DNA from 4 places in the Kiloniella sp. genome. Region 2 is predicted to be linked to each of the others. Evidence: riboswitches for the same ligand, from Rfam matches in the RefSeq annotation. Region 2 holds a riboswitch; each other region holds the start of a gene.
The links. A riboswitch is a leader RNA that binds a small molecule or an ion and turns the genes downstream of it on or off. The one in region 2 is predicted to bind cobalamin.
Positions count from the first base shown of each region.

Region 1: another riboswitch for cobalamin. It lies ahead of ACN0QW_RS02095 (hypothetical protein); the one in region 2 lies ahead of ACN0QW_RS00615 (DUF4198 domain-containing protein).
Region 3: another riboswitch for cobalamin. It lies ahead of ACN0QW_RS14735 (ribonucleoside-diphosphate reductase subunit alpha); the one in region 2 lies ahead of ACN0QW_RS00615 (DUF4198 domain-containing protein).
Region 4: another riboswitch for cobalamin. It lies ahead of bluB (5,6-dimethylbenzimidazole synthase); the one in region 2 lies ahead of ACN0QW_RS00615 (DUF4198 domain-containing protein).

Region 1 covers NZ_JBLXHT010000001.1:435,918-443,631, forward strand. The annotation lists gene ACN0QW_RS02090 (MATE family efflux transporter) at 13-1,365, opposite strand; gene ACN0QW_RS02095 (hypothetical protein) at 1,519-1,863, opposite strand; cobalamin riboswitch at 1,899-2,099, opposite strand; gene ACN0QW_RS02100 (transglycosylase SLT domain-containing protein) at 2,174-3,070, opposite strand; gene ACN0QW_RS02105 (hypothetical protein) at 3,149-3,322, opposite strand; gene ACN0QW_RS02110 (N-formylglutamate amidohydrolase) at 3,709-4,656, opposite strand; gene ACN0QW_RS02115 (response regulator) at 4,843-5,199, shown strand; tRNA gene ACN0QW_RS02120 (tRNA-Val) at 5,299-5,373, shown strand; gene ACN0QW_RS02125 (sulfite exporter TauE/SafE family protein) at 5,427-6,140, opposite strand; gene ACN0QW_RS02130 (pilus assembly protein TadG-related protein) at 6,495-7,714, shown strand, end outside.
Region 2 covers NZ_JBLXHT010000001.1:124,212-131,925, reverse strand. The annotation lists gene ACN0QW_RS00620 (TetR/AcrR family transcriptional regulator) at 158-748, shown strand; cobalamin riboswitch at 826-1,063, shown strand; gene ACN0QW_RS00615 (DUF4198 domain-containing protein) at 1,210-2,034, shown strand; gene ACN0QW_RS00610 (CBS domain-containing protein) at 2,179-2,703, opposite strand; gene ACN0QW_RS00605 (MipA/OmpV family protein) at 2,858-3,760, opposite strand; gene ACN0QW_RS00600 (hypothetical protein) at 3,847-4,419, opposite strand; gene ACN0QW_RS00595 (LysR family transcriptional regulator) at 4,570-5,475, opposite strand; gene ACN0QW_RS00590 (DMT family transporter) at 5,587-6,492, shown strand; gene ACN0QW_RS00585 (GntR family transcriptional regulator) at 6,633-7,331, shown strand; gene ACN0QW_RS00580 (FAD-dependent oxidoreductase) at 7,347-7,714, opposite strand, start outside.
Region 3 covers NZ_JBLXHT010000009.1:113,112-120,825, reverse strand. The annotation lists gene ACN0QW_RS14735 (ribonucleoside-diphosphate reductase subunit alpha) at 1-2,093, opposite strand, end outside; cobalamin riboswitch at 2,198-2,409, opposite strand; gene ACN0QW_RS14730 (D-TA family PLP-dependent enzyme) at 2,498-3,580, opposite strand; gene ACN0QW_RS14725 (MurR/RpiR family transcriptional regulator) at 3,585-4,463, opposite strand; gene ACN0QW_RS14720 (TRAP transporter small permease) at 4,721-5,245, shown strand; gene ACN0QW_RS14715 (TRAP transporter large permease) at 5,242-6,522, shown strand; gene ACN0QW_RS14710 (DctP family TRAP transporter solute-binding subunit) at 6,620-7,675, shown strand.
Region 4 covers NZ_JBLXHT010000013.1:59,791-67,504, reverse strand. The annotation lists gene ACN0QW_RS17385 (membrane dipeptidase) at 1-551, opposite strand, end outside; gene ACN0QW_RS17380 (aldehyde dehydrogenase family protein) at 591-2,039, opposite strand; gene ACN0QW_RS17375 (LysR family transcriptional regulator) at 2,202-3,134, shown strand; cobalamin riboswitch at 3,363-3,545, shown strand; gene bluB (5,6-dimethylbenzimidazole synthase) at 3,591-4,409, shown strand; gene ACN0QW_RS17365 (GcvT family protein) at 4,588-7,008, opposite strand; gene ACN0QW_RS17360 (NAD(P)/FAD-dependent oxidoreductase) at 7,014-7,714, opposite strand, start outside.

The DNA.
Region 1 (7,714 bases), 310 kb from region 2:
ATGTTGCGGCTACTAAGTCGCTTGCTCTATGGATTTTGCCTCACCAGACGTTGCCCCAATGGAATTTGCAAGGGCTGGGTAATATCTGAATAAGGTTAACCCGCGCGTTGCCATATACAGCATCATCGACAACCATAATCCGTGATTTCCCCACATAGGTACTAGAAACCATGCACTGATCAGAAAGATGAGCAGTGATTGTATCATGGCATTCCGTAAAGCAACCGTTCGTGTTGTTCCGATAAATATGCCGTCAAACTGAAATCCTGCCACGCTTATCAGTGGCATAAGTATGGGCCAGTAAATGAACTCTGTGGCGGTTGATCTGACGCTTGATATGTCGGTGAATAAACCGACAATTAACGGCCCAAACAGATAAAAGGTGATAACGAATAGAATGGATGTCAGGAAAGCCATGGCGCTGCTGGCCTTAACTGCGTTTCTGAATTCAATGTTATCGTTTCGCCCTTTTGCGTGCCCGGTTGTGATTTCAGCGGCATGGGCGAAGCCATCTAAGCCATATGCTGAAAAATAGAGGAACTGCATTAACACGGCATTGGCCGCGAGGATCTCATCCCCCATGCCTGCGCCTAATTTTGTGAAATATGCAAACGCAAATATAAGACATAGCGTACGAATAAAGATATCCCGGTTTACGGTGAACAAGGCAAAAATATGAGAACGAAGCCAAACATTCTGCCAGTCAATTTTGTAGGTGAAGAAATTGGACTTCTGTAGAATGATCCACAAACCTACAGTGAAGCCGACACCTTCTGCGATCACTGTTGCTAGCGCGACACCCTCTACCCCCCAGTCAAGTTGTACGACAAAAAACAAATCCAACAGAATGTTCACAGAATTTATTATGACTTGAAGGATAAATGTTAATTTTGGCTCCCCCTTACCAATAAGCCAGCCAATAATGACGTAGTTAGACAGGGCAATAGGCGCACTCCATATCCGTATGGTGCTGTACTGAAAGGCTAGGTTCTGAACCTCTTCACTGCCATCGATCAACGTGATGCACAATTGTAACAGAGGTGTTTGCAAGGCGATGAGGAGGAGCCCAAATAATAACGCAAGGAGTATGGGGCGCAGAAAGGACGCCTGCTGCTCCGGGAAGTTTTGAGCCCCAAAGGCCTGAGATGTAAAACCGACCGTCCCCATTTTCAAAAAGCCAAATCCCCAAAAGAGAAAGCTGAAAATTGTTCCCCCTACGGCCACGCCGCCGATATAAGCAGGGTCTGGTAAATGACCCATAACAGCGGTGTCGACAGCACCCAGTAGGGGGACTGTCAAATTTGATAGAATTAGCGGAACCGCTAAGGCCAGAATGTGTGTGTAATGGGAAGGCAGCTTGGTCAAGAGTTCAGTACTTTGATGTGGAGAGAACGGGATAAAGGAATTGACTTATATCCCATGCTCTATCGTTATCGTACTTTTATTTTAGGCCAAGACAAATTAGTGCATTCAAATATGAGTATTTGAATGGCGGGTTCCCAGACAAATTTTAGACAATCAGGAATGTAATCTGCGCCGGTATTTTGATCCCCGGCGTGTGGTTGCTGCCAGCCGTGATCTTGGAAACTCAGCTGTTTGCTTCAGAAACATAATAGTTTTTGCAGAGCTGTTGTTTGTCTGATCAACAATGTCTTCATAGTGTGACAATAACTGGATGGCTGCTAAAGCAGGGTCGATCTCATTTGGGAGACTCAAAACCCAAGCGAGAATAATGTCTTCGGGTGGCGTGCTGGTTTCTTCATCCATCATAAGCATCTGATGAATGATAGATTTAGGATCATTTGTGGAATTAGAAGGAACTGTCGCAGAAGCGAAAGATAGTGTAGAGGCGTGACTCGTCATTGCATTTTCTCCTCCGGTGCACCCCGCCCGGGTTAATGGTTGATAAATGCGATGGCAGGTCTCCTGGCTCGTGGATCAACGATATCTATCCGTCCTTCCCAGCCTTATCTAGGCCAGTGGGTCATAAGATAATATCTCATCACTTACAGTTGCGGGGGCAGCTTTGGAGTCAGTCTTACAGACTTCACCAAATTCCCTTTTCATCCCATAGGGGGAACCTCGCGATTTAAAGTAAAGCTACTTTACTGGAATGGGGTATGTCAATTGATTGAATTTGGTGTTCCTGTCGCCATTAAGTTTGGCAGGATTTCTATGAATTGGTTTCAAATTTTTTAAAAAGAATCCTCGTGGCTATTGAGCGCCCGATTATTTTTGTTGTAACGGGTTTTTGCGAAGCACTTTCCACATTTTCTGTTAGGGCAAGCTTTTCTGATGAGGGTGCTGCCGAGGTTGTTTTTTTACGCGAACTCGTTTTGGGAAGGTTACCGCCGAGTGTCGGCGTCGATCCTGTTGGCTTCAAATGGGACACTTCAACGCCGCCAGGATTTCTAGCGTGATTTTTTTCGGATTGAGTATTTTTCTTTTGTTGTCGAGCAATCTTTTCTTGAGCTCGTTTTTCAAGAGATGCGAGGCGAAGTTCTTTATTTATACGGTGTTTTTCGTCGCGCCAGGCGGTTAATACCTTGCGGCGATAAGGTGTGCTGTATTTCTGGTTGTAAGAATGATACCTGCCAACAGCTGATGTCCATGACGGGGATTTTCCGCGCAGTTCAACAAGAAACTTGGCCGCGTAGGCAATGTTTGTGGGGGGATCGAAAGCGGCCTCCAATGATTTGAAAGCTTTGGCATGGTGGTACAAATTAACCTGCATGCAGCCGACGTCGATATTCTTGACTCCTTTAGCCTTGAGTTTTTTTACCTCAGCAATCGCGGCTTGTTTGGTCGGAAGATATCGTCCTTTCCCTTCAGCCATAACAGTCCAGGGCCATGCCACTCGGCTACCTTTTTCTTTGTCCCATTTGCCCGATTCAACCAAAGAAATAGCACGTAACAAATGCAGGGGAATTCTTTTTTTGATCTCTGTTTCTGTAATGATATCGGCACAAATATCGCTATTGTTTTTCGCACTCAAGGATTGAGCAAAAGCGTTGGTTGATAGAAGGATACCAACAGCCAAGGCTAGATAGTATAGCGGATTACTTGGCATGATCTTTTGCTCCTTTCCTTGTTTTATTCAATTTGTCTGGTGATCGTTTGCTTTATGCAATTTTCGCCAGGTTCGTTTTTAGTCAGTTTGAATGGGCAGCATTCTCGGTAGAATCTCCCAACGTTCATTTGGAAATTTACGTGTTATGCGATTGATAAATTTACCGACATTCTCTTCTTTCAGGGCCAAAATTTTAACGGGCTCTTGGTTCTTGCGAATTAGAAAGTCCTGACGTCTCTCATGATCGGACATTTTCTCCTCCAGTTTTTATTCCTCTTGGAATTATAATAAGCAATTCTGAGGCCAGTTATGTTTTGACAGGTTGGACCTGACCCAAGTTCATCGCTTGGAAGTGGGGAAACTACTATTTTTCAGGATGAGATAAACTCTGTTATCGGAATTGTATGATATATAACAGTATCTTGGATGGTTCATGGTTGTTCTTGGCCGTGGGGCAAAGTCTTTATTTTTTTAGTGGAGGTCCAGTTCATAAATATATGCTTAACCATACTAACTTACAGAGCGGCAATATTTACCTGAACATTTTTACCTTTGCAGGTATGGCCTTAAGCTACTTTAGAGCTACTGTTATTTGAAAGGTTTCCCGCTTTCAGCGTTGGGATGAAAAATAACAAGTTCTAATAATCAAGTTCGTTCTGTTTGATCGAGCCGACAGCAATAATAAGATCGTCCATTAATGAGGCGATATCATCAAATTCTTGCCTGCGTTCAATCTTCTCTTCGTCCATGTATAGGGTACGGGATATCTCTATCTGAAGACAGTTAATACCCAGAGCAGGTTCGCCATAATGCTGGGTGATGAACCCACCGGGGTAGGGATTGTTATTAAGAACGCGGTATGAATTCTGTTCCAGAATATCCTCAACGGTTTTTGTGATAATTCTTGATCCGGCTTTGCCGAAGCGATCGCCCAGAACAAAATGAACGGATGATGGGCGTGAACTGATTGCATTGGCCTGTGTTGTCAGTTTGGGCATGGAATGGCAATCAATCAGAATGCAGTACCCAAATTTGCGCTTTGTCGCATCCACGAGCTGACGGAGTACCTTATGATAAGGCCAGTAAAATCGTTCTATACGTTCTTTCGCCTCGGCAAAGGTCAGTTTGTCTTTGTAAATTTGTGTTTCGCTGGTGACGTTGCGGGCAATGGTTCCCAATCCAACGGCAACGCGGGGCGAGTTTGTATTTACATAACTGGGTAGCTCATCTTCGAACATATGTGGGTCAAGTTCAAAGGGTTCTCTATTTGCGTCTACGAAAGCACGCGGGAAAAGTGCACAAAGTAACGGCGCCCCGAGTTTAGGGGCGTTTTGAAATAGTTCGTCAACAAAAGAGTCTTCCGAGCGGCGCAGGTTATGAATATCCAGCCTAGAGCCTTCTACAAAAGCTTCCGGATAGTGGTTCCCGCTGTGAGGTGAAGACAAAACGACTGGCAAAGTATGCTGTTTTGGAAGGTGCAAACGATAGGATTCTGTTTCTCTGGTCGAGCCTTGTTCGTCATTCGTAATTCTATTGTTTTGCGGTGTCGAATTTTTGTCACCCATTTCATTCACATCATAGGTCATGATATCGTCGTCAATAGTCCAATGAATAACATGGTTGAAGATTTATTGGTGTGACGGATCGTTCTCATAACGCTCTTTTGATTGTGGGCTGTGAAATGATGTATAAGCTTATACCTATTCTTGATGCTATGATAATGAAGTGTCGAGCATTTTTTTGAACTTTATTCGATTGATTTACCGTTTCTGATGGCTGACATTCTTCTTGCAGAAGATGACGATAACCTACGTTATTACCTGTGCCGCGCATTGGAGCGGGCGGGGCATAATGTAATTTCGGCCTCGAATGGGCAAGAAGCAGAAGAAACATTATCTTTTCATCGGTTTGATTTGGTTTTGACTGATGTTGTCATGCCGGAAAAAGGGGGGGTGGCGCTAGCTAAAATCGCCCGTTACCATCAGCCAGAGATCAAGATTATGTTTATTACAGGTTTTTCTGGAATTTTGATGGAGGAAAAAGACCCTTCATTCAAAAGTGATATTGTTTTGTCCAAGCCATTTCATCTCAGAGATTTGATTGATGAAGTAAATAAAGTGGTTTTGTGAGTGAAAACTTTTGCGAAAGGGCTTGTCAAACATTTGGCAGTTTGATACTTCCCTGTCTCACCGAATATTGCGTATTTATCAAACGATTTTTCGGGTATAGGGCGTATAGCTCAGCGGGAGAGCACTTCGTTGACATCGAAGGGGTCACTGGTTCAATCCCAGTTACGCCCACCATGAAAACCTCAAGGGAAACCTTGGGGTTTTCTTTTGCCTGCTTCTTAAGAGAGCTATTTAAATAACAAAGTTATAGCAGAGAAAACGAGGATAATAGACAGACCATGTTTATATCTTTGGTCTTCAATTTTGCCAATTAGCTTCCTACCTGCCAAAGCTGACAATATGGCGATCATTATCAAGGCTATACCAATAGGATAATGTTCTGGTCGCAGAATGTTATTACTGGAATAGCTGATTAGCTTTATAAGGTTTACCCCTAGGGCGGTCGCCGCCATAACACCGATAAAAGACTGTTTTTCAAATCCCATGCGATCCAGCGCTAACGCTTTGATGGGATTTCCACTGCTAAGTAATCCTGAGATATATCCATAAAAAGCAGCAACGATCAGGGCGATAGATGTTCTTTGTGGAAGGGATAATTTAAGACCAAGAGCGCTAATAATAACGCTTAGGATGATAAAACCAGCGAGAAGAGGCCGCAGAGGTTCCGGATCAATAGAAGAGAGCGTCTCTGCTCCTAGCCAGGAAAAGGGAATGCTTCCGATAGCTATAGTTGCTGAAAGCCGCCAGTTTATATGCTGACGGTACAGGATTGTTTTTGTGAAGGTCGAGGCCATGAACAGGATCGTTGTCAGGGCAATGCAGTCTTTGATGGGAATAAATAGTGAGCCGATGGAAAGGGCAATGAAGCCGCTTCCTAGTCCAAAGACGGCTGATACTAAAGAGCCAGCAAGGGCGATGATAAGAAAGAGATAAAGTTCCATCAGAGAAGTCGTTGTTTGTTTCTCATACCTTATTAGGGGAATGTGCTTGGAAATGCATCGGGTATTTCGTGTTGTATTACGCAGGCTGAAAATAATTGCCGTTGAAATTTAATTTCAAAAAAATTGCTTTTGTTCGGTAGAGGCTTGTTATTATAGAGTTTATTTTTAAATAGAAATAAATCTCAAATTTTATCTAAATTATTGTTTCTTTATAATGGGTTAGCGTTAATCTTTTTTTAATTGTAACTTGGTAGAAGTGCATGGTGAGCTAATTAAATTTTAGTGGAACGAGCGATGGCATCAAAAGAGGTGCAGGTAATCGCACGGGGCTCAAATCATTAGGGTGAGCTAGTAATGACATCTTTTTCAGCGCCAATAATAAGACTTGTGAAGCTTGCTCTGCATATCAAGCAGGTGGTTGGTGCATGCTATGCCTGTGAAAAGGGGTCTATATTTGTAAATTTTGGTGTGGTTGTTGTGCCGCTCATTGCCATGGTTGGTTTGGGGGTAGATGTCGGGCGCGGTTATGTGGTCAAAGCGCGTTTAAGCCAAGCTCTGGATGCGTCAGCATTGGCTGCTGCACCTTACGCAGACAACGTTGTTAAGCTACAAGCTGAATTTACCAAGTACTTTGATGCCAATTTTCCAAGTGATTTTATGAATGTTGATATTACGCTGGCAACACCTATCATTAGTGACAATGGCACCAAAGTGACGGTCTCAGCATCTGCTGTTCTGAATACAACATTAATGAGTGTTCTGGGTGAAGAGACAATGTCTGTGGCAGCCAGTTCAGAGGTCACGCGGCTTATTACGCCTTTGGATGTGGTGGTTTCCATTGACACAACAGGATCAATGGGAAGTTCCGACGGGTCTGGTACCCGGTTGAGCTCGGCTAAGGATGCCGCTGAAATCCTTGTTAATAAGTTATTTGGCAATGAGACCGAGAGTGAGAACCTTCAGGTTGGATTGGTGCCTTGGTCTGCTGCTGTGAATGTAGCAGAACGTGGCGTGAGCTACGATTCTGCTTTGAACACATTTACGGGTGGGTACTGGTATACCAATAACTCTCCCGTTCCATTTATCTCAGAGCCTGACAGTGACTGGCGTGGTTGTGCCTATGCCCGCTATACAGATAACAGCAACGACGATGATGCTGATCACCTTTTATATGATGCTGATGTTGGGGGGGTGACCTGGGAAGCTTGGGAACCAATGCCCCGCAGGGTTGTGAACCCCAGTAATGGTTATTTGTATACTGTCCGCTGTCCTGCGTGGGGTATTTCAAAGCTATCCGGAACAAAAAGTCATGCGATAGCTGCTATTGATGAACTGTCTAGCCCCACAGGCACAACGACAATTGCTCAAGGTCTGGTCTGGGCGTGGCGCGCCTTGATGCCGGGTGAACCTTATAACCAAGCAAGCACAAAAAGTAATCTTCGTCGTGCGATTGTGATTATGACTGACGGTCTGAATACCAGTTCATACCGCGATGCATACAAGGGGGATCTTAATGTATCCGAGATGGATGATCGATTGTCAGCCGTTGCTGCACAGATAAAGGCAACGGGGGT
Region 2 (7,714 bases):
ATGTCAAAAGGACAGGTGCGTCTTAATAATTCATCGCGTATTCAAATAAATCTACCTGATTTTTTATCCATTATTTTACTGAAGTAATCTACTTGGCATTTCACAACAAACGGCATACTTATCAGTATGTCTTTGAATGAATTCGATACGAGTACACATGATGCCCTCTTCAAATAGCATATCAAAAACGACACCCAGTGGTCAGAACTGGCTTAATCCCGCCATGGAGATCTTATCCGAAGAAGGCTTTCAGGCGCTCAACATTCCACGATTATGTCTGAAGCTTCAATTAACCAAAGGCAGTTTTTACCATCACTTCAAAAGCTTCGCAACCTTCAAACAGGAGCTACTCGCTTTTTGGGAAAAGGACTATACACAAGATATATTTGACGAAATAAGAGATGTAGAAGATCCCGAAGCCCAATATGAAATGCTTTTTAACCTCGCGTTTGAAAAAGACCTCGCTGTTGATCTTGCAATTCGCGCATGGGCACAGGCAGATAATCAGGTCAAAGAAGTTGTCTCAAAGGTTGATGAAATTCGAATCAATTTATTAACAGAAATGTATCAAAAATCCTCTAACCTATCCTTGGAGACCGCGCGTAATTACGCCGTGATTGATTACACAGGATACATCGGATTCTACAGCCTGTTTCCAGACGCACCAGATAGCTGGGCACGTGATCTCGCTTCTATTCAAACAAGAGCACTTCTTTCGGACAGTAAAATGACTGGCGGAAAAATTTAAGCTTAAATAATTCAAGGTAGAAGAATTTCATTTGTAATCACTATGTACAATTAAATTGATCTATCCTCTTGAAAAAGACACACTGCCCCGGAATCGGTTTTTCGGGTGAAAATTTGATCCGGAAATAATAGGGAACACGGAAGGATCTACCCATCAGGGAATCTTGAACCGTGGCTGCCCCCGCAACTGTAAACGACTTAAAGCTTGTTATTACCACTGGTACTTTCCAGAATTTTTAACTTCTGGAACGTATCGGGAAGGGACAATGCTCTTACGTTGTAAGCCAGGAGACCTGCCGATTTAACGTCACCTGTCTGATGAACGGGGTGTTCATTAGGGCGGTTTTCCGTCGAGTGGCGTGCCTGTCGATACTGGCAAGGCGCGGTTCTAAGCTGATCTTGAGATCAATGTCTAAACTCGCACTGCCATTGTCATAACTTTTTTTAGACAAGGCGCGTATCATGTTTTTACGAATGAAACACAAAAAAAACTCAAAATCATCGTGGGCTCTCCTCTTAACTATTTTCTTAACAATATTTTCTTCTCAACAGGCTAAAGCACATTTCATAGAGCTTATCCCTTCATCTTCACTAATAACTAAAAGTGCTGAGAGTGACTTTTCATTCGATATCCGGTTCACCCATCCGATGGAAGGGGCGCCACTTATGGAAATGGAACAGCCAAATTTATTTGGCGTGCAAGTCGCGGGGGAAAAGTACGATTTAACAGCAGCCCTTCAATCCACAACGATCGAGGGAAAACTTAACCCTGCAAATGCAACATCCTATGTTGCAAACCACAAAATAAAACGTGCCGGGGACTATAGTTTCTACCTCGTCCCCAAACCCTATTGGGAACCAGAAGAACAAGCCATGATTATCCACTACACAAAAGTAGTGGTAAACGCCTATGGCTTGGAAAACGGCTGGAAAGATCCCATTGGATTGCCCGTCGAAATTATTCCATTGAGCAGGCCTTATGGCCTATGGACAAATAATTTGTTTACAGGGCAAGTGCTCAACAATGGGCAGCCTGAACCACATGCGACGATCGAGATTGAATATCGAGGAGAAGGGCAGGTCGCTATCCCAGCGACGCCTTTTATCACCCAAGTTGTACAGACCGACAAAAATGGTGTTTTCCACTATGCAATGCCAAAAGCCGGGTGGTGGGGATTTGCTGCTCTTCTGGATAACGGAAAAACATTACTGGCACCTGACGGTACAGAGGCACTGGTAGAAGAAGGCGGCTTGATTTGGGTACATACCCAAGACATGCCGCAATAGAATTTCCAAGATCCGGAATTATTGCCAGAAGAAATAACCTCAATATAAAACAGGTTATAAAACAACAAAGCGGTGGGCTCAATTTCAGAGCCCGCCGCTTATTCACAAAAGATTATCCTGTCACCTGTTGAATACAGTACAGGCTTAGCCTGACATATAGGCCATCATCTGTTTATTTTCATACTCTAATTCCAAAAGACGTTTACGCACCACATCGCCGATTGAGATCATTCCACACAACTTGCCTTCTGAAACAACCGGCATATGACGGAAGCGACCATCAGTCATTTTTTGCATGACATCATGTACTCTTGCATCTGGCGCACAACAAATAGGATTAGCCGTCATAATCGTATCAATTTTATCGGTAAAAAGGCCTTTCCCTTTTTGCCCGATCCCGACCACAACATCGCGTTCAGACACAATACCGACAGGACGATTGTCATCATCAGCAACAACCAAAGCCCCGATTTTAAAAGAATTGAGCATATCAATGACTTCTTGAACAGTATGCTTCGTCGTAATCGTGTGAATGTCCCCGCCTTTATCCGCAAGAATGTCTTTAACCGCACCACCGGAAGCACCCCCAGAAGATCCTCCCGCCTGGCCAGAACCAGAACCGCTGTCACTTTGATAGATTGCGGCGCTGAAATCACCGGAAAATAGCATTTATAATCCTCCTCGTGTTCTGCTGTATTTTGAGTATAGCACAAGAATTTTAGGACATAACTTTTGTTTCAAAAAAGTTCCCGGAAGACCTAGTCATATAGACTCCCGGGACAGTTGGCGGATTAGAAAAGCCTGCCAGCACGCTTAACGAGTGTTAAAAACTATACGTAACCGCAAGACCACCAAAGAACTGGTTTTTACTTTCGACAAAAGGACTATCAGCAGCATCTCCCAACAAACGCGCATAACCTAACGCCCCGTTCATTGCCCAATTTTCATCAAAGCTATACGTTGCTCCCAAGTTAAATCCGACATCCTTTAAACCTGCATCAGCATCATGTTGGTTATACTTGCTTCTGGAAGCTTGCTTGCTATTCACGCCAAAATAAGACTGCATATAATCTTCTGATGCCCAACTAACAGATGGGCCCGCTGAAATCCAAAGACGTTCATCAAGAAAACTATGTCGATATTCAGCATTCAGGCTGGCAAGAAGACCTTTGTCTTCTCCGCTTAGATCCTGGGTTACGTCTAAACCCAATGCGTACATTCCCAAATCAAGTTCAGCAAAAGCAGTCCCTGCGAGGCCGGCATCAACATCACCTAGTCCCTTCAGGGCCGAATTATCGCCCTCATCTCTCCCCCAGTCATAGTTCAGGGAAACGCCCCCTGAAAAATGTTCTGACCGCAGGAATGTCGCCCCAATACCGCGATCAAGCGAAATAAAGAGCGTATCATCTAACCAAGAGGCTTCGAGTATAGGCATCGCCCCCACACCATATTCATCAGAGCCTTCATAGTCAGGCCCAAACCCGGCCCCTGCACCAATAGAAAAATCCCAGTCACTTAGCGCGGCATCAACAAAGTCACTAGACTTACCACTGCCTGCCACGACTTGATCATCAGCCACAGCCAATGGTGCAAGATTGAAAAAAATAAATGACGAGAACGACACAAACTTAATCAGTTTGCTTGGGCGAATATCAATCAGCTTACCATCTTCACCTTCTAAAACAGATAAAGATATATAAGAAAATACAGAACGGCACTTAAACATGAGTCCCTCATTAAACAGCGAAAATATACCGTGCTTATAAGAGAGCTTTCTGACAGAGGCCTGACCGCTGAAATTTAAAAGTTGTTTTAGGCTAACGCCAACTCGGTGCCGAAAATGTCATTGAAGTAGTATTCAGGCAAAATCATTTCATCGGGCTTTACACCCTTCAGCGGCACAGGCCCAACCCTTTCAAAAAGACGTTGAACATCGCGTACTGACAAGCCATCCCAAGATTGTTGCAACGCTTGGCATATTGAATCTTCCAATTGCTTATAAATAGCTTTGATAAACATTTTTTGGTTAGAAGATGTTTTCAGCCTGCGTAAACTCGGCATTTGCCAATGGACTCGCAAAGCACCCAAAGGCCCCAAAACAGGCTGATTTTCATCAGGCGCGCTAATACTGATGACAAGGTCAATATCCGGGGCCCCATCTTCCATAAATAACTTGTGAGTTTTTGAAAAAAGCCCAGCTGTGTCATATCCCTTGGCTTTGAGAAACTGCTCGACCATTGGTATCATTTGACCATCCGGTTCCATTCCCGCACTAAAAGACCGAACACGGCCGCCCCCAAAGTCCCGCAAAAGCGTTTCCCCGATCAGACTTCTCGCTGAATTCTCTGTGCTTAAAAAAAGAACATGAACTGGTTTTTGCACCATTATTAATAGCCCTTCTGATCAACTACGTGTTCGGTCCACCAAAATTTATTATCAAACGTTGATAGACAAACAATTGATAGGGCAGGGAAATATCAATCACATGAAAAATAAATGACCCATTTATGAATTTCATCAAAATGTGTACGACAGTTAATGTGACGTCTGCATCATCCTGAAAATTATCAATAGCTCGTTCATCACAGATCTGATAGCAGGCACAAAACGTAAATCACCGTGTACGATTAAATGAAGGTTCGAAATCAACCCTGGAATATCCGGTGTTAATCTTTTTAGTTGAGGATCATGGTCTCCCGCGGCAGAAGGCAATAATCCAACGCCCAAATTCTCTCGCAGAACCGTTTGCATCATCATCGCATTACTAATTCGAATAGTAGGCACAACCGTTTGAAGCGTTGATCGCATCCATGTCGCATCCGGTTGATACCTGTGTTCTTCATCCCATCCGATCCAAGGTAAATTTTTCTGTCCAAGCCAATCCTCTAGATCATTCCCTTGCGATAAGGGTGTGATGTCACTGTTCTTTGATGTAAAAACAGCAAAAGGCATATCGCTTAATTTTTGTGTGAAAAGATTTCCCTGTTTGGGCTTACAAAAACGAATTACCAAATCGGCTTCTCGTCGCGACAGACTTGCCTCTACATGCGTTGTGATCAATTCAAGCTCAATTCTAGGCAAGGCTTTCCTTATCCGATGAACATATTTGGCCAGTAACATTCCTATCTGTTCATTCATCGAGACTCTGACCGTCCCAACTGAATCTGCTGCCAAAAGTGTGCTTTGACGATCCAACGTTTCAGCCGCTTCAGCCATGGGAAAGGCCTTTGAAGCCAGCATCACACCGGCTTCCGTTGGGGATAGTCCTTCGGACAATCGCTCGAAGAGGCGATTCTTCAGTCCATTTTCCAAAGATTTTATTCTGCGCCCGACGGTTGGTTGGCTCATGCCTAACTCTCGTGCTGCTGCAGAAAAAGATCTCCTTTCATAGACTGAAAGAAAAACTCTGATATCATCCCAATCATATGGCGACTTAAACATTCACGCCCCTATTCATTTACGCATATCAAAGTTACATTTTTTTTCATACCATACATTAATGAATAGATCTATTTATAGAAATACGGCCAACTAACGATCTACAGGCAGAAAATGTTTACGTACACAGAGCATAATAAAACAAACTTTCAGGCAATGTTCGCCGTACTGTTTGCCGCCTTTCTTTTCTCGGCCATGTTTACGTTACCCAAAGGTTCAGGCACAGATCTACCTTGGTTCCAGATTGTTTTTATCCGCTATACAGGTGGGCTGATTTTTCTGCTCCCTACCGTATGGCGATGGCACTGCAAAGGAAACAGCCTAAAAAGCAGTTTGGGGCTTCTCCATATTGGACGTTCAATTGCTGGTATTGGTTCCGTAGCTTGCGTGGTCATTGCCGCATCCCTGATCCCACTTGCAGATGTCATAACCATCAGCTTTTCTAACGGAGCCATCGTCCTTATTTTAGCAGGCGTTATTCTAGGTGAACGTGTTCTGCCTCGTCACTGGGCGTCAATTATCATCACCATCTTTGGGGCAAGTCTTGTCGCATCTAATAGTTCAAACGGTGGTCAAAACGCCTTTTTTAGTCCTGCAGCTCTCATTGCACTTCTTGCCGCTTGCTGCATGGCCGTTGAAATCATCGTCATCAAATTCGTCAGTGAAAGAGAAGCTATTCCTGTAACTCTGCTATACGTGAACGGACTGGCTAGCCTCTTGTTACTCATTCCTACTTTGATTTGGGGACAGTGGCATGGTCTGGAAAATTGGTGGCCTGTTCTTTTAATGGGACCCATTGCCATTTTGGGGCAAACCCTCAACCTATTTGCTTTCAGAAAAGCGAATGTGGTTTTGCTAACGCCGCTAACATATAGCTCAATACTTTTCTCTGCGCTTTTGGGATTCTTTCTCTTTGGCGAAAGTCTAAGCTGGTCCACAGGAACCGGTGCTGCCATTATCATTACAGGCTGTTTGATTGGAATGGGTATCTATCGAAAAAAAGTGCCCCAATCTTCCTAAGAGCCTCATGGCGAAGCTCTTAAGCATTACCTTCTTGGGTCTTGGCTATTATATGAGCTAAAGTAGCTCTAGCTTTGTCTTCGTGTATGAACGGCAAAGCTCTCGACATATCACCAACGACAAGGCCAGATAAACTCCCTATGATCAGCGATCACAGTGACCTTAAAAGTATCGTCTCTCGCTTTACTGACGAGCAGGTATCAACCCCTGTCTTTGTTGCTAACGTTCTGCGCGAAGCAATTATCTCAGGTACTCTTCCGCCACACAGCCTTGTCCGACAAGATACGGCCGCAGATGCAATGGGTGTCAGTAAAATCCCCGTCAGGGAAGCCCTGCGGACTTTGGAAGGTGAGAACCTTATCAGCTTCGAGCGAAACAGAGGGGCACGGGTTCTTCCGGGATCAATTCGGGAAATGATTGAAATTTTTGAACTCAGAAAAGTGATCGAACCGCATCTTCTACAACTCTCGATCCCGAACCTTACAAATGAAGATCTAACTGGCGCCCAAAATTTGATCACCCGTGAAGCTCAATCAACGAACCAAAAAGAGTTGGGCGAACTTAACCGTCAGTTTCACGAAATCATTCTATCCGGAGCAAAAGAAACCATCGGGTACAAATTCCAAGCCATTCTTTTTACCACATCCGAACGCTATTTGAGATTAAGCTTAAAAGAGCCATCCTCTCAAACGCGTAGTAATGCAGAGCATCAACACCTGATAACAGCCTGTATTACCCGCGATGGAGATAAAGCAAAAGAGCTTCTCGTAAAACATCTGGAATCTGCTCAGAGTGTTATTCACGAGAAGCTCAAACAGGATAAGTCTGTAGATCCCTAACTTCAGAAACCGTTCTTATAAATCTTTTGCAAGCCTGAGCGCGTCATAGATTGCCGCGTGGGTATTTCGGGCGGCAACGGCATCCCCAATTCTGAAAAGCTGAAACTTACCATCAACATTCGTGGCAATTCTTTGTGGCTGCCCATCAACAAAGGCTTTGTGATCCAATTCGCCAAGATTCAAAGACATCGGTTTGAGATCAAAATAGATTTCATCCAACGGAATCGTACCGTGATTGACCACAATCTGATCGTAGTTTTTCTCTTTGATCAAATTACTATAATCAGTGCCAATTTTAGCCCGTAGTCGATTTCCATCCCGCTCAACATCTTTCAGTCGATAGGTAACGGTAAAGGTCACATCTTTTTCCTGCATTGAACGCA
Region 3 (7,714 bases), on a different contig from region 2:
TTGCTTGATGCTGTTATTGTGTGAAAGGATATTGCTTCCATACTTTCGTCAGCGAAGGTAATTGCAGCATCAGAACCGTATGGAATTCGTTGTTTTTGCAATGCATCTTGAAAGCCCATTAGTCCAAGGCCGACGGGACGATGTTTCAAATTTGATTTGCGGGCTTCCGGGATGGTGTAAAAATTGATATCGATGACGTTGTCGAGCAAGCGCATCGCTGTTTTTGTTGTTTTCTCTAGCTTGCTATGATCGATACCGTTTTTAGTGGTATGCGCGGCAAGGTTAATAGAACCCAGATTACAAACGGCAACTTCGTCATTGGAAGTATTAAGTGTAATTTCCGTACAAAGATTTGACGAATGGACGACGCCAATGTGATTTTGAGGTGACCGAATGTTACAGGGATCCTTGAAGGTGATCCAAGGATGTCCTGTTTCAAAAAGCATTGTTAACATCCGGCGCCATAGATCTATCGCACGTATTTTTTTGTGGGCACGAAGTTCCCCGTTTTCGGCTTTTGTCTCGTAATTTTCATAGGTTTGTTGGAAGTCTCGACCATAGAGATTATGGAGATCCGGTGTTTCATCAGGCGAGAAAAGAGTCCATGAGGCGTCTTCCCTGACACGTTTCATAAAAAGATCGGGGACCCAGTTGGCGGTATTCATGTCATGGGTTCTGCGACGATCATCTCCGGTATTTTTTCTTAAGTCGAGAAATTCTTCTATATCCAAATGCCATGTTTCAAGGTATGCGCAAACTGCTCCTTTACGCTTTCCCCCCTGATTCACAGCAATGGCCGTGTCATTGGCAACTTTTAAGAATGGCACCACACCTTGACTTTCGCCGTTTGTGCCTTTGATGTGTGCACCGAGACCCCGCACAGAAGTCCAGTCATTTCCGAGGCCGCCAGAATACTTTGCCAGCAGTGCATTATCTTTGATCGACTTGAATATATCCCCTAAGTCATCTGAGATGGTTGTTAAAAAACAAGATGATAATTGGGGGTGTTGTGTGCCCGAGTTAAAGAGTGTGGGGGTTGAACACATGAAATCAAACGAGGATAAGAGGTCATAAAATTCGATAGTTTTTTCTTCTCTATCTGTTTCGCGCAGAGCAAGGCCCATGGCGACCCGCATGAAAAATGCCTGTGGCAATTCAATGCGGTTTTCATCTTGGTGAAGAAAATAACGATCATAGAGGGTTTGTAGGCCCAGATATTGAAAGAGCGTGTCTCGTTCTGGTTTTATTGCTGCGCTTAAGCGGTCTAAGTCATATCTAGCGAGTTCAGGGTCCAAAAGTTCTGATGTCAGCCCCTTTTTTATATATGCCCGGAAGTAATCTGGATAAATATCGGCAATTTCGCTCTGGGTTGCTGTTTGATTTCGCTCAAAGATAAATGACAAAACCTCTGTGCGAAGTTTGTCGAGTAAAAGCCTTGCCGAAACATAGCTATACTCAGGTTCTGTTTCAATCAGGGTTCTTGCTGCGAGGATTGGTGCAAGTGCCAGTTCAGAAGAACTGATGCCATCATAAATATTCCGTTTTGTTTCCGATAAAATCTTTTCTTTAGAGGTGTTTTTTAATCCATCGCAAGCTTCGGCCATGATGGTCTCTAGGCGATTTTGGTCTAGGTCAACTTTTGATCCATCTGGTTGTGTGACACTAAAGTCTCGTTGTGATTCTGACGGGGCGTTATTTTCAGTTTGGCGGTCCTTGTTTCTTTCTTCACGATAAAGAACGTAGGCCCGTGCAACCTTCTGGTGGCCGCCGCGCATTAATGCGAGCTCGACCCGGTCCTGAATATCTTCGATGTGAAAGGTACGTCCCGAGGTGTCTCTTTGAGTAAGGGACTTAGTGATCTCTTCCGAGAGGGTGTGAATGGTATCGTGAACCCGAGGGGAGGCAACAGCATTAGAGCCCTCTATGGCGATAAATGCCTTGGTGATCGCGGTGGTGATTTTTTCGGGTTCAAAAGGGGAGACTTTCCCATTCCGGCGGATCACTTTGTAGTCTGTACCAGAAGTAACAGGAGTGTCTTGATTGGCGCTGGAAATTACCTCACCCGGTAATTCGTTTGATTCTATGAGAGACATGCATTGGCCTTTTTTGTCTGTGTAAGGACAGGGCCAAATGATTTGCGGATAACATGAACAGAGAGTCCATGATGCCAGCAACACCATCGGAGCACCCCGCCCGCGGAATTGACTTTTATCGGGGCAGGTCTCCTGGCTTGCAGATCAATGCTTTTGTCCGCCTTCCCAATGCAAAAAATGACATCAGTGGCATAAATGACAGTAGCTAACTGCTTACAGTTGCGGGGGCAGCTTCGGGATTGCGATTGTATCACGCACCGAATTCCCTCTTAGCTTCCGAATGAATTTCGAAAGAACCTCGATATCTATATCTGGTATGCTAAAGTTGTCAGTGTGTCAATCAATAGTATTTTCGTCTCAAGAGACTTGTTGTGGTGTTCCGTAGGATTTGGGTAGAATTTTGATTAAGTTACCAAGCCGCGAGCAAGGACGGGTGTTTTTACGATGTTTCCTGTCTCTAACAGATATACATGATCAACCATATTGGACACGACGCAGACGTGGTTGGGGATGATATGAACTTGATCCCCAACTTTGGGTGACCATGAGCTGTTACTAAGGTCAAGGGTGCCGTGTTCTTCGCTAAGGCTGGTGATTTTTGCATCTGGTGCTTCTTTGATTAAACCGAAACTCTCCATGCCCAATAGGTCGGATGTCAGCATTTTTGAACCTGCGTCAATGATGGCCCGATCTTTTGTTGGTTTACTGACGATGGTTGTTTTGACGGTAACCGCACAATCACTAATCGCACACAAGCCAGCTTCGATCAGGGATCTATCGTTATAGATATAGGTGCCTGATCGATGTTCTGTTGCGACAGATACTTCTTGGGACCGCCACATATTTGGTGTTCCGCCATTACTTACCTTGGGACAGGGGATGCCATGTTTGATTAATAGATCTCGGGTGTTTTTGAGCCAATCATTTACATCAGTTTGATTGCCCATTGGAGGGTAGGTCATTAGCCCACCTAACGATAACCCCGCTGTGTTGTGAATGAGCTGTGCGAGGTGAAGTGCCTCTTGTGCTGACTGAACACCACATCGTTTTGCCCCGGTGTCACATTCAATTAAAATTTCCAGAGGTTTTTCTTCTCTTGTAAAGGTTCTTGCGAGCCCTTCAATTACATATTCATTGTCGGCAACCACTGATAAAGTGCATTTTTCTGCGAGTTGAGCCAGTCGATTTAATTTTTGATCTCCAATAATATTGTAGGTGATGAGAATATCATTGATGCCCGATGCCGCCATGATTTCAGCTTCACCGATTTTTTGACAGGTGATGCCAATTGCTCCAGCTTTAATTTGACGCTTGGCCATACATGGTAGCTTATGTGTTTTTATGTGAGGGCGTAATAGAATGTCGTGCTGATCACAATGTCCCTGCAATTTTTCTATGTTCTTTTGGGCAATAGCAACGTCGATCAAGACAGCGGGTGTTGAAATGTCATTGATCATGGATGGTTTCGTTTCGGCAGAGCAATCCATTCTATCAATCCCCGATTGGTTGTGGGTCTGTGTTCCCGTGCAAAGCTGTAAGAGAGGCCCTGATTCGACGTAGCTTTTCTTTGGTTTTTTCGGGCATTTTACGTGCGACAGAGGCTGCGAGGACATCAATGACGGCAAGAAAAACCAGGCGAGATGCTGTTGGTTTATATATGTCAGGGTCTTCTGGAAGTTCCAGACCAACGGTGAGAGAGCAAACTTGCGACAGTTCTGAATTTGGCTTTGTCAGGCACATGGTTGTGGCACCGTATTGATTGGCAATTTTTGCCGTATCTATAAGAGCCCTAGGGGTGCCTGTTGATGAAATGAAAAACATAAGGTCATCTGGGCCTAGTGTTGCAGCGTGCATTCTAAGTAAATAGGCGTCATTAAGGGATAGAGCGGTAATGCCAAGACGGAAAAACCTGTTTGCTGCGTCAAAAGCAACTGTTGTTGATCCGCCGCCGACACCACAAAAAATAAGTGTTTTTGTGCGAGCAAGGGCATTGACAGCGTTCGATATTTCATCTGGATTAATTTGGTTTTTGGCAACTTCAGTTGTTGATATTAGGGCATCAAGGACCTGATCAATAGTGCTGTCTGTTGACGTTACGGTTTTATCCGAGCGTGAAAGGTATTGCATGCTGACGGCAACGTTCTGCGCCAGCTGAATTTTGAAATCTTTGAAGCCATCACAGCCTAGTTTCCGGCAGAAGCGAATAACGGTTGGTTCGCTGACGTTACTAAATTTGGCCAGTGAATTAACACTTATTTGGCTAACACTTTCTAAGTTATTAAGTACATAGGTGGCCACTTGTTGTTCGCGTGCTTTAAAACTACCGTCCATTTTTTTTATTTTAGTTATGAGATCAAAAGTAGCAGCCAATGGTATGTCCTTGGTTGTTCGTGTTTAAGTTTCTTGTGCGTAAACTGAGTGTAATTGCTTTGTATCTAGTCGTATTGTTCATAAACAATATACTACGTAGTTAAATTACACAAATAATCATTTTTTGTAATAATATCAGGGAATATCCATAAAACTACGCTAAATTGACTCTTTATGAAGTTTATTTACGTAATTTTACTTTACATATATCGATTCTGAGCAGTAGATGTAGTTAAATTACATTTCTGGGAGGGGTGATGAAAGCTTTCGCTGCAAAAGCCAGCAAAAGGTTGAACTGGGCGGTTGAACGTATTGTCGCCTTACTGATGCTGTTATTGGTTTTGGATGTATGGCTCGGTGTTGTTGATCGTTACCTTTTCCATTGGCAACTGCCTTGGCCGGAAGTTTTAGCCCGATATCTGATGATTTGGGCTGCGCTGTTAGCAATATCTGCGGGTATTGCAAGGCGTGAACACATTGGCCTCTCTATTTTAATTGATCGATTACCCCAAGGCATTCGTCGACCACTGCTTGTTCTTGTGGATGTCATAACTTTTGCTTTGTTTGCTTTTCTTTGCTGGTACGGAATTGATTTCGCCATCGGGGGTGGTAATCGACAAGCAATGATTTTCGGCATGACATTGGCAATGCCCTTTGCGGCCATACCAGTGGCCTCTGCGGTTGCAGCCGTTCAGGTTTTGTTGGTCGCGATGAGGGACCAAGGCGAAGTAATTATTGATCCGAATGATAGCCTGTCATCTGGGGCGGGAGCAGTACAATGATTATCGGGATTGCTTTTGTTGTTTTAGTTTTGATTGGTATGCCAATTGGTTTTGCCCTGGGACTGACTGGTGTGATTGGCTTAATTGACATGGGCGGTGGTGCTTTCTTTGCGCTTGCCCCAAGTAAAATGTTTAACGGGTTAAATATCTTCCCATTTTTGGCGATGCCTTTTTTCATCCTTGCGGGTGAGATTATGAATCATACCGGGATTACCCATCGTTTGGTGAATCTGGCTCAGGCGTTGGTTGGCCATTTCCGAGGTGGCCTGGCACACACCAATATGTTGGCATCTGTTTTCTTTGCCGGGTTGACCGGGGCGGCGACTGCGGATGCAGCCGCCTTCGGTAAGACGTTAGTTCCCGCAATGGTCAAGCGTGGTTATAGCCGGGATTATGCCTGTGCGGTGACTGCGGCGGGATCAATTATTGGGCCAACCATTCCACCTTCAGGGTTGATGGTTGTTTATGGTTCTTTGATGGGGGTGTCTATCGGAGGACTGTTCGCGGCGGGAATTCTACCGGGATTATTGATCTGTATTGTTTGTATGATTGTGATTGCTGTTGGGGTTAAAGCGAATAACCTTCCCGAAGCAGAGGAACGATCCAGCCTGAAAGAACTCTGGCAGATCTTTAAATCCTCTATTCTGGCGCTTTTTATGCCGATTATCATTCTAGGCGGTATTCTAGGTGGCATTGTTACGCCGACAGAGGCTGCCTCTATCGCTGTTGGCTATGCACTTTTTATCGGTGTCGTTGTCTATCGGGCGATTACAGTTCCTGACTTTATTGGAATGTTGATACGCACAGCCCGAATTACGGGGGTGATCTTTGTCATTATTGCTTTTGCAGCGATCCTTGGTTGGTGGATGAGCTTTAATCGTATTCCACAGGAAATTGCCGAAGCGATATTATCTATATCGAACAATCCTTACATCATTATTGCATTGGTTATCGTGCTACTTCTGGCGATTGGCATGATCATGGATATTACAGCCATATTGATCTTGCTTGCCCCCGTTCTTGTCCCTTTGACGGAACAAATAGGTCTAGAGCCTATTCATGCGGGGATCATTTTTGTTTTGGCCTTGAATATATCTTTGATGACCCCGCCCGTGGGGGCGTGCCTTTTTGTCCTGTCGTCTGTGACGGGGGAGAAGTTAGAGCGTATTGCCGCAAAGCTTTGGCCCTTCTTGATTGCCGAAGTAGTCATTCTGTTCATTTTTGCTTTTTGGGAGGACCTAGCCATGACCCTTCCGCGATTACTGGGGTTCGCCTGATCCTCGCGAGATAAGGAGTGGCGACTGCTCCTTCACCTTTTTGAAGTTACAGACGCACGTTTGGGAAAAAGAAATATAATCTTAAGGGAGACATAAGATGAAATTACTGAAAAAAGTTGCAACTTCTGTTGCTGTTGGTGCATTGCTTTGTTCTGGTGTCACCGGGGCGATGGCTGATACAAAAGTTCTAAAGTTCGGCCATGACAACAAGATGGACCCGTTTGAAAATCCTGCGCACGCTTGTACAGCTGTTTTCGCCAACATTGTCGAAGCTGATACAAATGGTTCAATTGAAGTTGAAGTGTATCCTTCAAACCAGCTTGGTTCTGCGAAAGAACACGTTCAATTGGTACGGGATAACGTTATTCAGGCGACCCTGACTTCAACAGGTGCTATTTCGTCTTATTATCCGCGTATCGATGTTCTGAACTTGGCTTTTGCTTTTGATCATAACGCGGCAACGTATGATGTTTTTGATGGTCCTTTTGGCGCACAACTTTCCAAGGATATCGAAGAAACTGTTAGCGGCGTGAAGGTACTTGGCTTTCCGGATACAGGTGGCTTCTTTGCTGTTACGAACTCTAAGCACCCAATTGAAAATCTTGAAGATTTCAAGGGAATTCGCGTTCGTACAATGACGTTGCCTTCGCATCAGAAGATTATTCAATCGCTTGGTGGTGAAGCCTATCCACTGGCATGGGGTGAGGTTTATTCCGGCCTGCAGACTGGGGTTATCGATGGCCAAATGAACCCAGTGCCGATTATTTCATTCGCCAAATTTGCTGAAGTTCAGAAGTATATGACACTGACCAATCATCTATTTGCGCCTTATACTTTTATGGTATCAAAAGCATTTTGGGATGATTTGAGTGCCGATGAGCAGCGTGTCCTTAATTATGCAGCCAATTCCTGTGTTGTTGCCAGCCGAGGTCTAAGCCGCGTTATCGAAGCTTCTGATCGTGGTTTAGCGGGTCTGAAAGATAAAATTGATGTGACAGCTTTGTCAGCTGAAGCACGCAGTGAATTTAAAGCAGCCGCACAGCCAGTTGTGTTGAAGCATGTCGAAGAAACGCTTGGTGAAAGAGGTGTTACTCTTATGGACCTTTTTCAAGAAGAACTGGGTAAAGCCAATACACGTAATTATCTGAAATAATTACCGATTGATCCGGGGGGCTTTTCCCCCGGGTTTCTT
Region 4 (7,714 bases), on a different contig from region 2:
TGCCAAAAGCTTGGGTTGGCATGGGTAATAGCAATCGGACGTTCTGAAATTTCAATGGCCTCAAGTGTCGAACGTTCCGCAGAATGAGACATATCAACCACAATGCCAACACGGTTCATTTCCTTAATCACTTGCTTCCCCATCCGGGTAATTCCTGGATCTTCGGCTTCGTAACATCCTGTCGCCAACAAGGATTGGTTATTATAGGACAACTGCATGAAACGGGTGCCAAGTGTATGGCAAATTTCAACAAGTCCAATATCATCTTCAATCGGGGAGCAGTTCTGAAACCCAAAGAAAATTGCTGTGCGATCACTTTCATGGGCACGGCGAATATCATCCGCCGTGCGACCGTGAATAATCAAACTATCATGTTGCTCGAAAAAACGGTTCCACTGTTCAACATTGAGTACAGTTTCCCTAAACATCTCGTGATAACAGATCGTGGCATGAACGGCATCAACACCACCTTCGCGCATTTGGGCAAAAGTCTTCTCTGACCAATTACAATATTGAAGACAGTCAATCACATATGATTTTTTGTCGCTCATGCCGAAATCTCCTACTCAGTCCTATTATTCAGGGGCCTATTACTCTGGTGAACCAGAACTGATGTAGGATGTTTTAACTTGCGTATAGAACTCGGCTGCGTAAGAACCTTGCTCACGGGGGCCATAACTTGAATCGCCACGACCACCGAAAGGTACGTGATAATCAGTTCCCGCAGTTGGTAAGTTAATCATGACACAGCCTGTACGGCTGTTGCGACGATAGTGATTTGCACGGGCGAGTGAGTTCGTAATAATACCTGACGTCAAACCAAAACCAGTATCATTAGAAACACTTAGAGCTTCATCATAAGATCCGACTTTAATAACACAGGCAATTGGGGCAAACATTTCTTCACGGTTAATCTTCATAGAATTATCACCGTTGATGAACAAAGCCGGAGACATGAAATATCCCTCCGTTGTCATATCCAGACGATCACCACCACAAACCAACTCACACCCTTCCTCCTTTGCCAACTTCATGTAGGCAAAATTGGAATTAAGCTGTGTTTCGCTAACAACCGGGCCAAGCTGAACACCATCGGTCAAAGCATGTCCGACTTTCATAGCTTTTGTCGCCGCGCTTGCTTTTTCAACAAATGCATCATGAATTTTTTCATGAACAATCAAACGCGACGAAGCCGTACATTTCTGCCCCGTTCCGCCAAAGGCACCGCCGACAGCACAAGAAACCGCCAGATCAAGATCAGCATCATCCATAACCACCAATGGGTTCTTAGATCCCATTTCCATCTGGACTTTCGTCATGTTTGCCATCGCAGACGCAGCAATACCGCGACCAACATCAACAGAACCAGTGAATGAAATAGCATCTACACCAGTACTTTCCACAAGCCGTTGACCAACGGAAGAACCGCCACCCATTACCAGGTTGAAAAGTCCTTTTGGTAGATCATGACGAGAAAAGATCTCTGCCAAGGCCCAAGCACTTGCCGGGGTCAGGTTCGCAGGCTTCCAAACAACCGCATTACCGTATGCCAATGCCGGGGCAATTTTCCATGTTGCTGTCGCTGTTGGGAAGTTCCAAGGGGAAATGATCGCCACGACACCAACGGGTTCACGACGCACATCAATTTCAATACCGTCACGCACAGAATCAGCAGTATCACCCATTTGACGAAGCACTTCAGCCGCGTAATAAGTAAAGAATTGCCCTGCGCGGAAAATCTCCCCCTTACCTTCAGCAAGTGGTTTGCCTTCTTCACGAGAAAGCAGTTCACCCAACTCCGCAGCACGGGTTTTCATTTCTTCACCGATTGACATCAACACGTTATAGCGTTTTTCCAACCCAGTTGAGGCCCAAACCTTTTGTGCCTGTCTGGCTGCATCCAGTGCAGTATCCAGCTGCACACTACTTGCTTGCGCATACTCACCGATAACGTCCGATAGATCAGATGGGTTTATGTTTTTGATGTAGTCATCAGCGGCAACCCATTCACCAGCGATATAATTGGAAAAATTGGACATGATTACCTTCTCATTTCAATCAACACAGCGGGCTTTTCAGATCAATACAATCGAAAGAGGCCTTGCTAAAAATATTGAAGACATTTCCGCAAAATTTGCAACTTTCGTCAAATTCAAATAATTTAGGAAAACTTCAATTTTATTGAATAAAGGAAAATCACAATGGCGATCACTCTTGCCATGCTCAAAACCTTTGTTTCTGTTGCAGAAAATGGGTCTTTGATGGAGGCAGCAAAACAGTTAGGTAGAACACCATCGGCTGTCTCCATGGCCCTTAAACAACTTGAAATAGAGTTTGATACGCAACTTTTTTCTGGCGAGCGTAAAGGCAGCTTAACACCAACCGGAATTTTTGCATTGGAACAGGCCCGTAATTTAACCGATCAATGTGATGAAGTTTTTTCCGCGATCAAAGCCTATGCAAAAAATGAAATCGGGTATATCTCACTCGCTTGTGTTCCATCCGTTGCAGAGCATATTTTACCACAGGTGATAAAAGCGTTCCATGCACAGTGGCCTAAAGTAGAAATAGAAATAAGGGATGCTGATTCACGCAGTGTTATCAACGCAGTTCATAGCGGACGCGTTCAATTCGGTATCGCAAGTTTAGCCAAAAATCTTCCCGGTATAGAGTTCACACCATTATTCGAAGACAGCCTTGGCCTTGTAAGTAGTGCTGATGATAGTGGGCCAGCCCCGAACAAAAGTATCAATTCCCCCAAAATGAGGTCATTTTTAAAAAATAAAAAACTACTCCTGAACAGTATAACGCAAACAATTACGCTGCCCGAAATATTGGAAAATCAAGAGAACAGTCGCATCACAGTACATAACGTAACATCCGTTCTCGCCTTGGTGAAAGCTGGCGCAGGGGTGACCGTATTGCCCAGACTACTGGTTCCTGATACAGACACTTCCCTAAATTTTATTCCTTTCACCGATAAAAAACTACGGCGAACAGTTGGCCTTTTTCAACGTAATGGCACCCTTTTATCGCCTACCGCTCTTTCTCTGATAGAAAAGATACACACCCGGATCGCTGATATCGAACACAACATGGGGGGTAACTTTACAAAACTAGAACGACCTACATAAGAGGGATAATATATCATTAAAAAAATGGCTAGTTATCTGGTACAGCCCCTAAAAAAAATTAGAAACGAAACCTATGCTTAAAGAAGTCTATTAAAGGGCTTAAAGAATTTACTCTTTGGAACAAATGCTCTCTTGATCAAACTCAAGGACGGGCTCGATTTATCTGAGATACCAATAAGCTGGCTGGGACCGACAATCCGGTATCAATCATATCTTCAGGAGCCCTAAAAAGATCGCTGTGTCACTGGCGAACCGGACGGGGATAATCGGGAAGACGGTGGAATTCCGTCACGTGCCCAACGCTGTAAGGGGGATTTATCCTGCAAGTTATCCACTGGTGTTTTTATCCGGGAAGGGGCAGGATTGATGAGAACCTAAGTCAGAAGACCGGCCTGGAGAGTTTTTTAATCGTGTGTGGACAAACACGGCTTTTGACTTTCCATCAAGGGGACTGACATGGAAACGCGTGACCCAAAAGTACTCAATGCAATAACTCAGACCAATACTGTTAATGATCCCAATATTATCTATTCCAACCATACCGATCACAGCTTTAGCAAAGCAGAACGTGAAGCACTCTACCAAACCATCTTTTCCCGCCGTGATGTGCGTGGACAGTTTACCTCAAAGCCCATTCCCGAGGATGTCCTGAGCCGGATTTTAACCGCCGCCCACTATGCACCCTCTGTCGGCTTTATGCAGCCATGGAACTTTATTCTGATCCAGAAAGACGAAACCAAACAGCGTGTCCACAATCTGTTCAAGAAGGCTCACGACGAAGCCGCAGATATGTTCGAGGGAGAAAAGCGCAAAACTTATAAAACCCTGAAACTCGAAGGGATTATGGAATCACCGCTTAACATCTGCATTACTTGTGACAAGGATCGCACGGGTCCTGTTGTTATTGGCCGCACCCATATTAAATCAATGGATCTCTATAGCACCGTTTGTGCTGTACAAAACCTGTGGCTCGCCGCCCGAGCAGAAGGCGTGGGGGTAGGATGGGTTAGCATTCTCGATCAGAAAAAGCTCAAACAAGCCCTTAAACTCCCCAAACGAGTCACGCCCGTTGCCTATCTCTGCATTGGTTATGTATCCGAATTCTTTGACAAACCAGAGCTACAATCAGCAGGATGGTTACCACGCTTGCCCATGGCACACGTGGTTAATTTTGAAGAGTACGATAAAGGCGCCGATGATTCCTTTGCCATCAATCTTCTTGAAGCCATGAACCAGGATCAGAAAGCGATTGAGGACGGGTATTATCGGAAATAGGTTTTAGCTTTAGGTTAAATTCCCAGATCAGATAATTCAAACCCAAAAACCCGGATCAAATAACATTGGTCCGGGCGGGCTATAGATCCGGACTTTCAGATATAAAATCTCTGAAAGCACACAATTTTCTTACCTGACACGACACCACCAAAACACTCTTCCTTAGCATTCAATTGTTTTATCCCATCATCCGTTCAGCTTTGGGATCAAAAAGCGTTTCAGTATACATTCTGGCTTTGAGCATCATCCCAAGAACTTCGACTTCCACCTCGAGACCATCTTTGGCAATCTCGGTTGGTAAAAATCCATAGGCTACTGATTTCTTGCTATAGTGGGCATAGCCCCCCGATGTTACAAAGCCAACTACCTTGCCATCATGCCAAATGGGTTCATCCCCCCATACATCTGCATCGATGGCCTCAACAACAAATGTGCAGAGCTTTCGATTTGCCCCTTGTTCCTTTTCTCTCAGTGCCGCCGCCTTACCTATAAAGTCAGCCTTTTTATTATACGAGGTAAAACGATCCATCCCTGTTTCCACGGGCATATAGTCAGGGCGAAACTCCCTTCCCCAGGATCCAAAGGATTTTTCAAGTCGTAATGACATCATGGCACGCATCCCAAAGGGCTTTAACCCTAAATCCTGCCCTGCTTCAGCGAGAATATTATAGAGAGTAGCCTGTTGTTCGATCGGCACATAAATTTCGTACCCAAGATCACCCGTATAAGAAACCCTTTGGACCAGTGCACGACAGGAACCAATGTCTGTCTCTTTAACATCCAGAAATTTAAAACTTTCTGCGGACACATCTTCGAAAGCAACGCGGCGCAGTAATTCACGGGCATTGGGCCCAGCAATCTGAAAACCAATGCGCTTGGTAGAGATATTCTCAATGGCAACAGAACCATCGGAAGGTAAATTTTGCTCAAACCAGCGTAGATGTGCTGCTTGCATTCCAAAAGATGCCGTTACCATAAACTCATGATCATCTATACAGGACACTGTGAAATCACCAATCAACTTGCCCTTGTGGCTCAACATAGGGTTAAGCGCCAACCGTCCCAGTTTTGGAATGCGCCCTGCCATAATCACATCCAGCCAGTCACATGCCCCCGGCCCTGTGACGCGATATTTGCCAAAGTTATGAACCTCGTTAATGCCAACGGCGTCACGAACAGCATGACATTCCGCTGCAACCGCCTCAAACGCATTACTCCGTCGAAAACTAGGTGTTTCTTCCAGCGGCTCGCCTTCGGGCGCAAAATAATTCACCGCCTCCATACCATATCCAGCGCCAAAAACTGCACGTTGTTCTTTCCAAATATGATAAGCTGGTGTTGTTTGATGTGGGCGCGCAATAGGTAATTCTTCGTTGGGATACGACACAGAAAAGCGCCGTTGATAATTTTCTTTCACCTTGGCTCGCGTATATCCCGGTGTGATCCAGGCCCCAAAACGGGCAACATCCATAGCAAAGACATCCCGTGACGGTTCGCCTTCGATCATCCATTCAGCTAGAGTTAAACCAACTCCACCACCCTGTGAGAACCCAGCCATAACACCGCAAGCTGACCAGTAGTTCCGCAATCCGGGAACAGGCCCCACCAATGGGTTGCCATCGGGTGCAAAGGTAAAAGGTCCATTAATAACCGTTTTAACACCAACCCGTTCCAAAACAGGGAACCGTTTAAAGGCAAACTCTAATGAATCACCAATACGGTCCAGATTATTGTTTAAAAGTTCGTGGCCAAAGTCCATCGGCGTTCCACGCTCTGCCCAAGCATCACAGGCTTGTTCGTAAAATCCAATGCAAAGCCCTCTTCCTTCTTGTCGGAGATAGCTTTCGCCTTCGGGATCCATCACATGCGGTAACTCCCGATCCAGCTCATAGACCTCGGGCGCATCTTCTGTGACCAGATACTGATGTTCCATCGGGTGAAGCGGCATGTAAACGCCGGCCATTTCACCGACTTCACGTGCCCACAAACCACCCGCATTCACAATGTGCTCGGCAATCACTGTGCCTTTTTTTGTAACAACTTCCCAAGAACCGTCAGCCTGTGGATTTAGTTCAAGCACAGGATTACGCAAAACAATCTCTGCCCCGGCCATTTTGGCAGCCTTGGCATAGGCATGAGTTGTTCCCGAAGGATCAAGATGTCCGTCAAGGGGATCGTAAAGCGCCCCGATAACGCCATCAATATTGGTAATTGGTGACAACTTTTTGATTTCTTCGGGGCTGACAATTTCAGTATCCAAGCCCATATAGCGATGCTTTGCGCGCTCAGCCTTGAGGAAATCCATGCGCTCTGGTGTCGAAGCCAACGTGACCCCACCGACATGATGCAAACCACAAGACATCCCGGTAATCTCTTCCAGTTCTCTATAAAGCCGGATTGTATAACCTTGTAGTGCAGCCATGTTCGTGTCTGCGTTCAGAGTATGGAAACCACCAGCTGCATGCCATGTCGAACCCGAAGTCAGCTCTGACCGCTCGATCAGCATAACATCATTCCATCCAAGCTTTGTCAGGTGATAGAGAACGGAACAACCAACGACACCGCCACCGATGACGGCTACACGAGTATGTGATTTCATAGGACCTATCCGATTACTGAGAAGCTGGAATTCTGATTGATTTCACGATTACGGGAAAACACACCAAGAGAAATGGTTTTATCTATATTGTCCAAATGGAATTTCAAAGGCGTGGCATCATGATTGTGACCCTTTTCACAGGCTTCAACGATTGCCGTCATCATTTTTCCGGCCACAGGCGCGTTCTTGTACTGATTGCCGCTGGTCCCTACAGCCATATAAAAGCCGGGCAAGCTGCTTTTGTCGTAAATCGGCATCCAGTCTTCAGTCACATCATAAAGGGCAACAACGCCTTTTGTTTTAGAGGGAATACCAAGCTCGGGAAAACGTTGAGCCATACGCATGACCAAAACTTTCCACTGTTCGGAAAAATTTTCATCATAATTATCAGGATCATCCACCCATTCTTTTTCATCACAGGCAGGATCTTCTGATCCAATCAAAATATTATTTCCCGTCTCGGGTCGGCAGTAGGTATGGATATCACTATCCGAATAAACCATGCCCTCTTTTTCGAAATCAAATCCATCCGGGGATGGTACATGGGCAACTTCATGACGAAGAGCACGCGTGCTCATTTTCATGTCCTGACACACACCAGCCATTTCATTGACTTTGGATGAATGTGGGCCGGCAACATTAATCACAACAGGCGCGCTGATCTTCGTTCCATCAGCTAATCGAACACCACTTACCCGCCCATTTT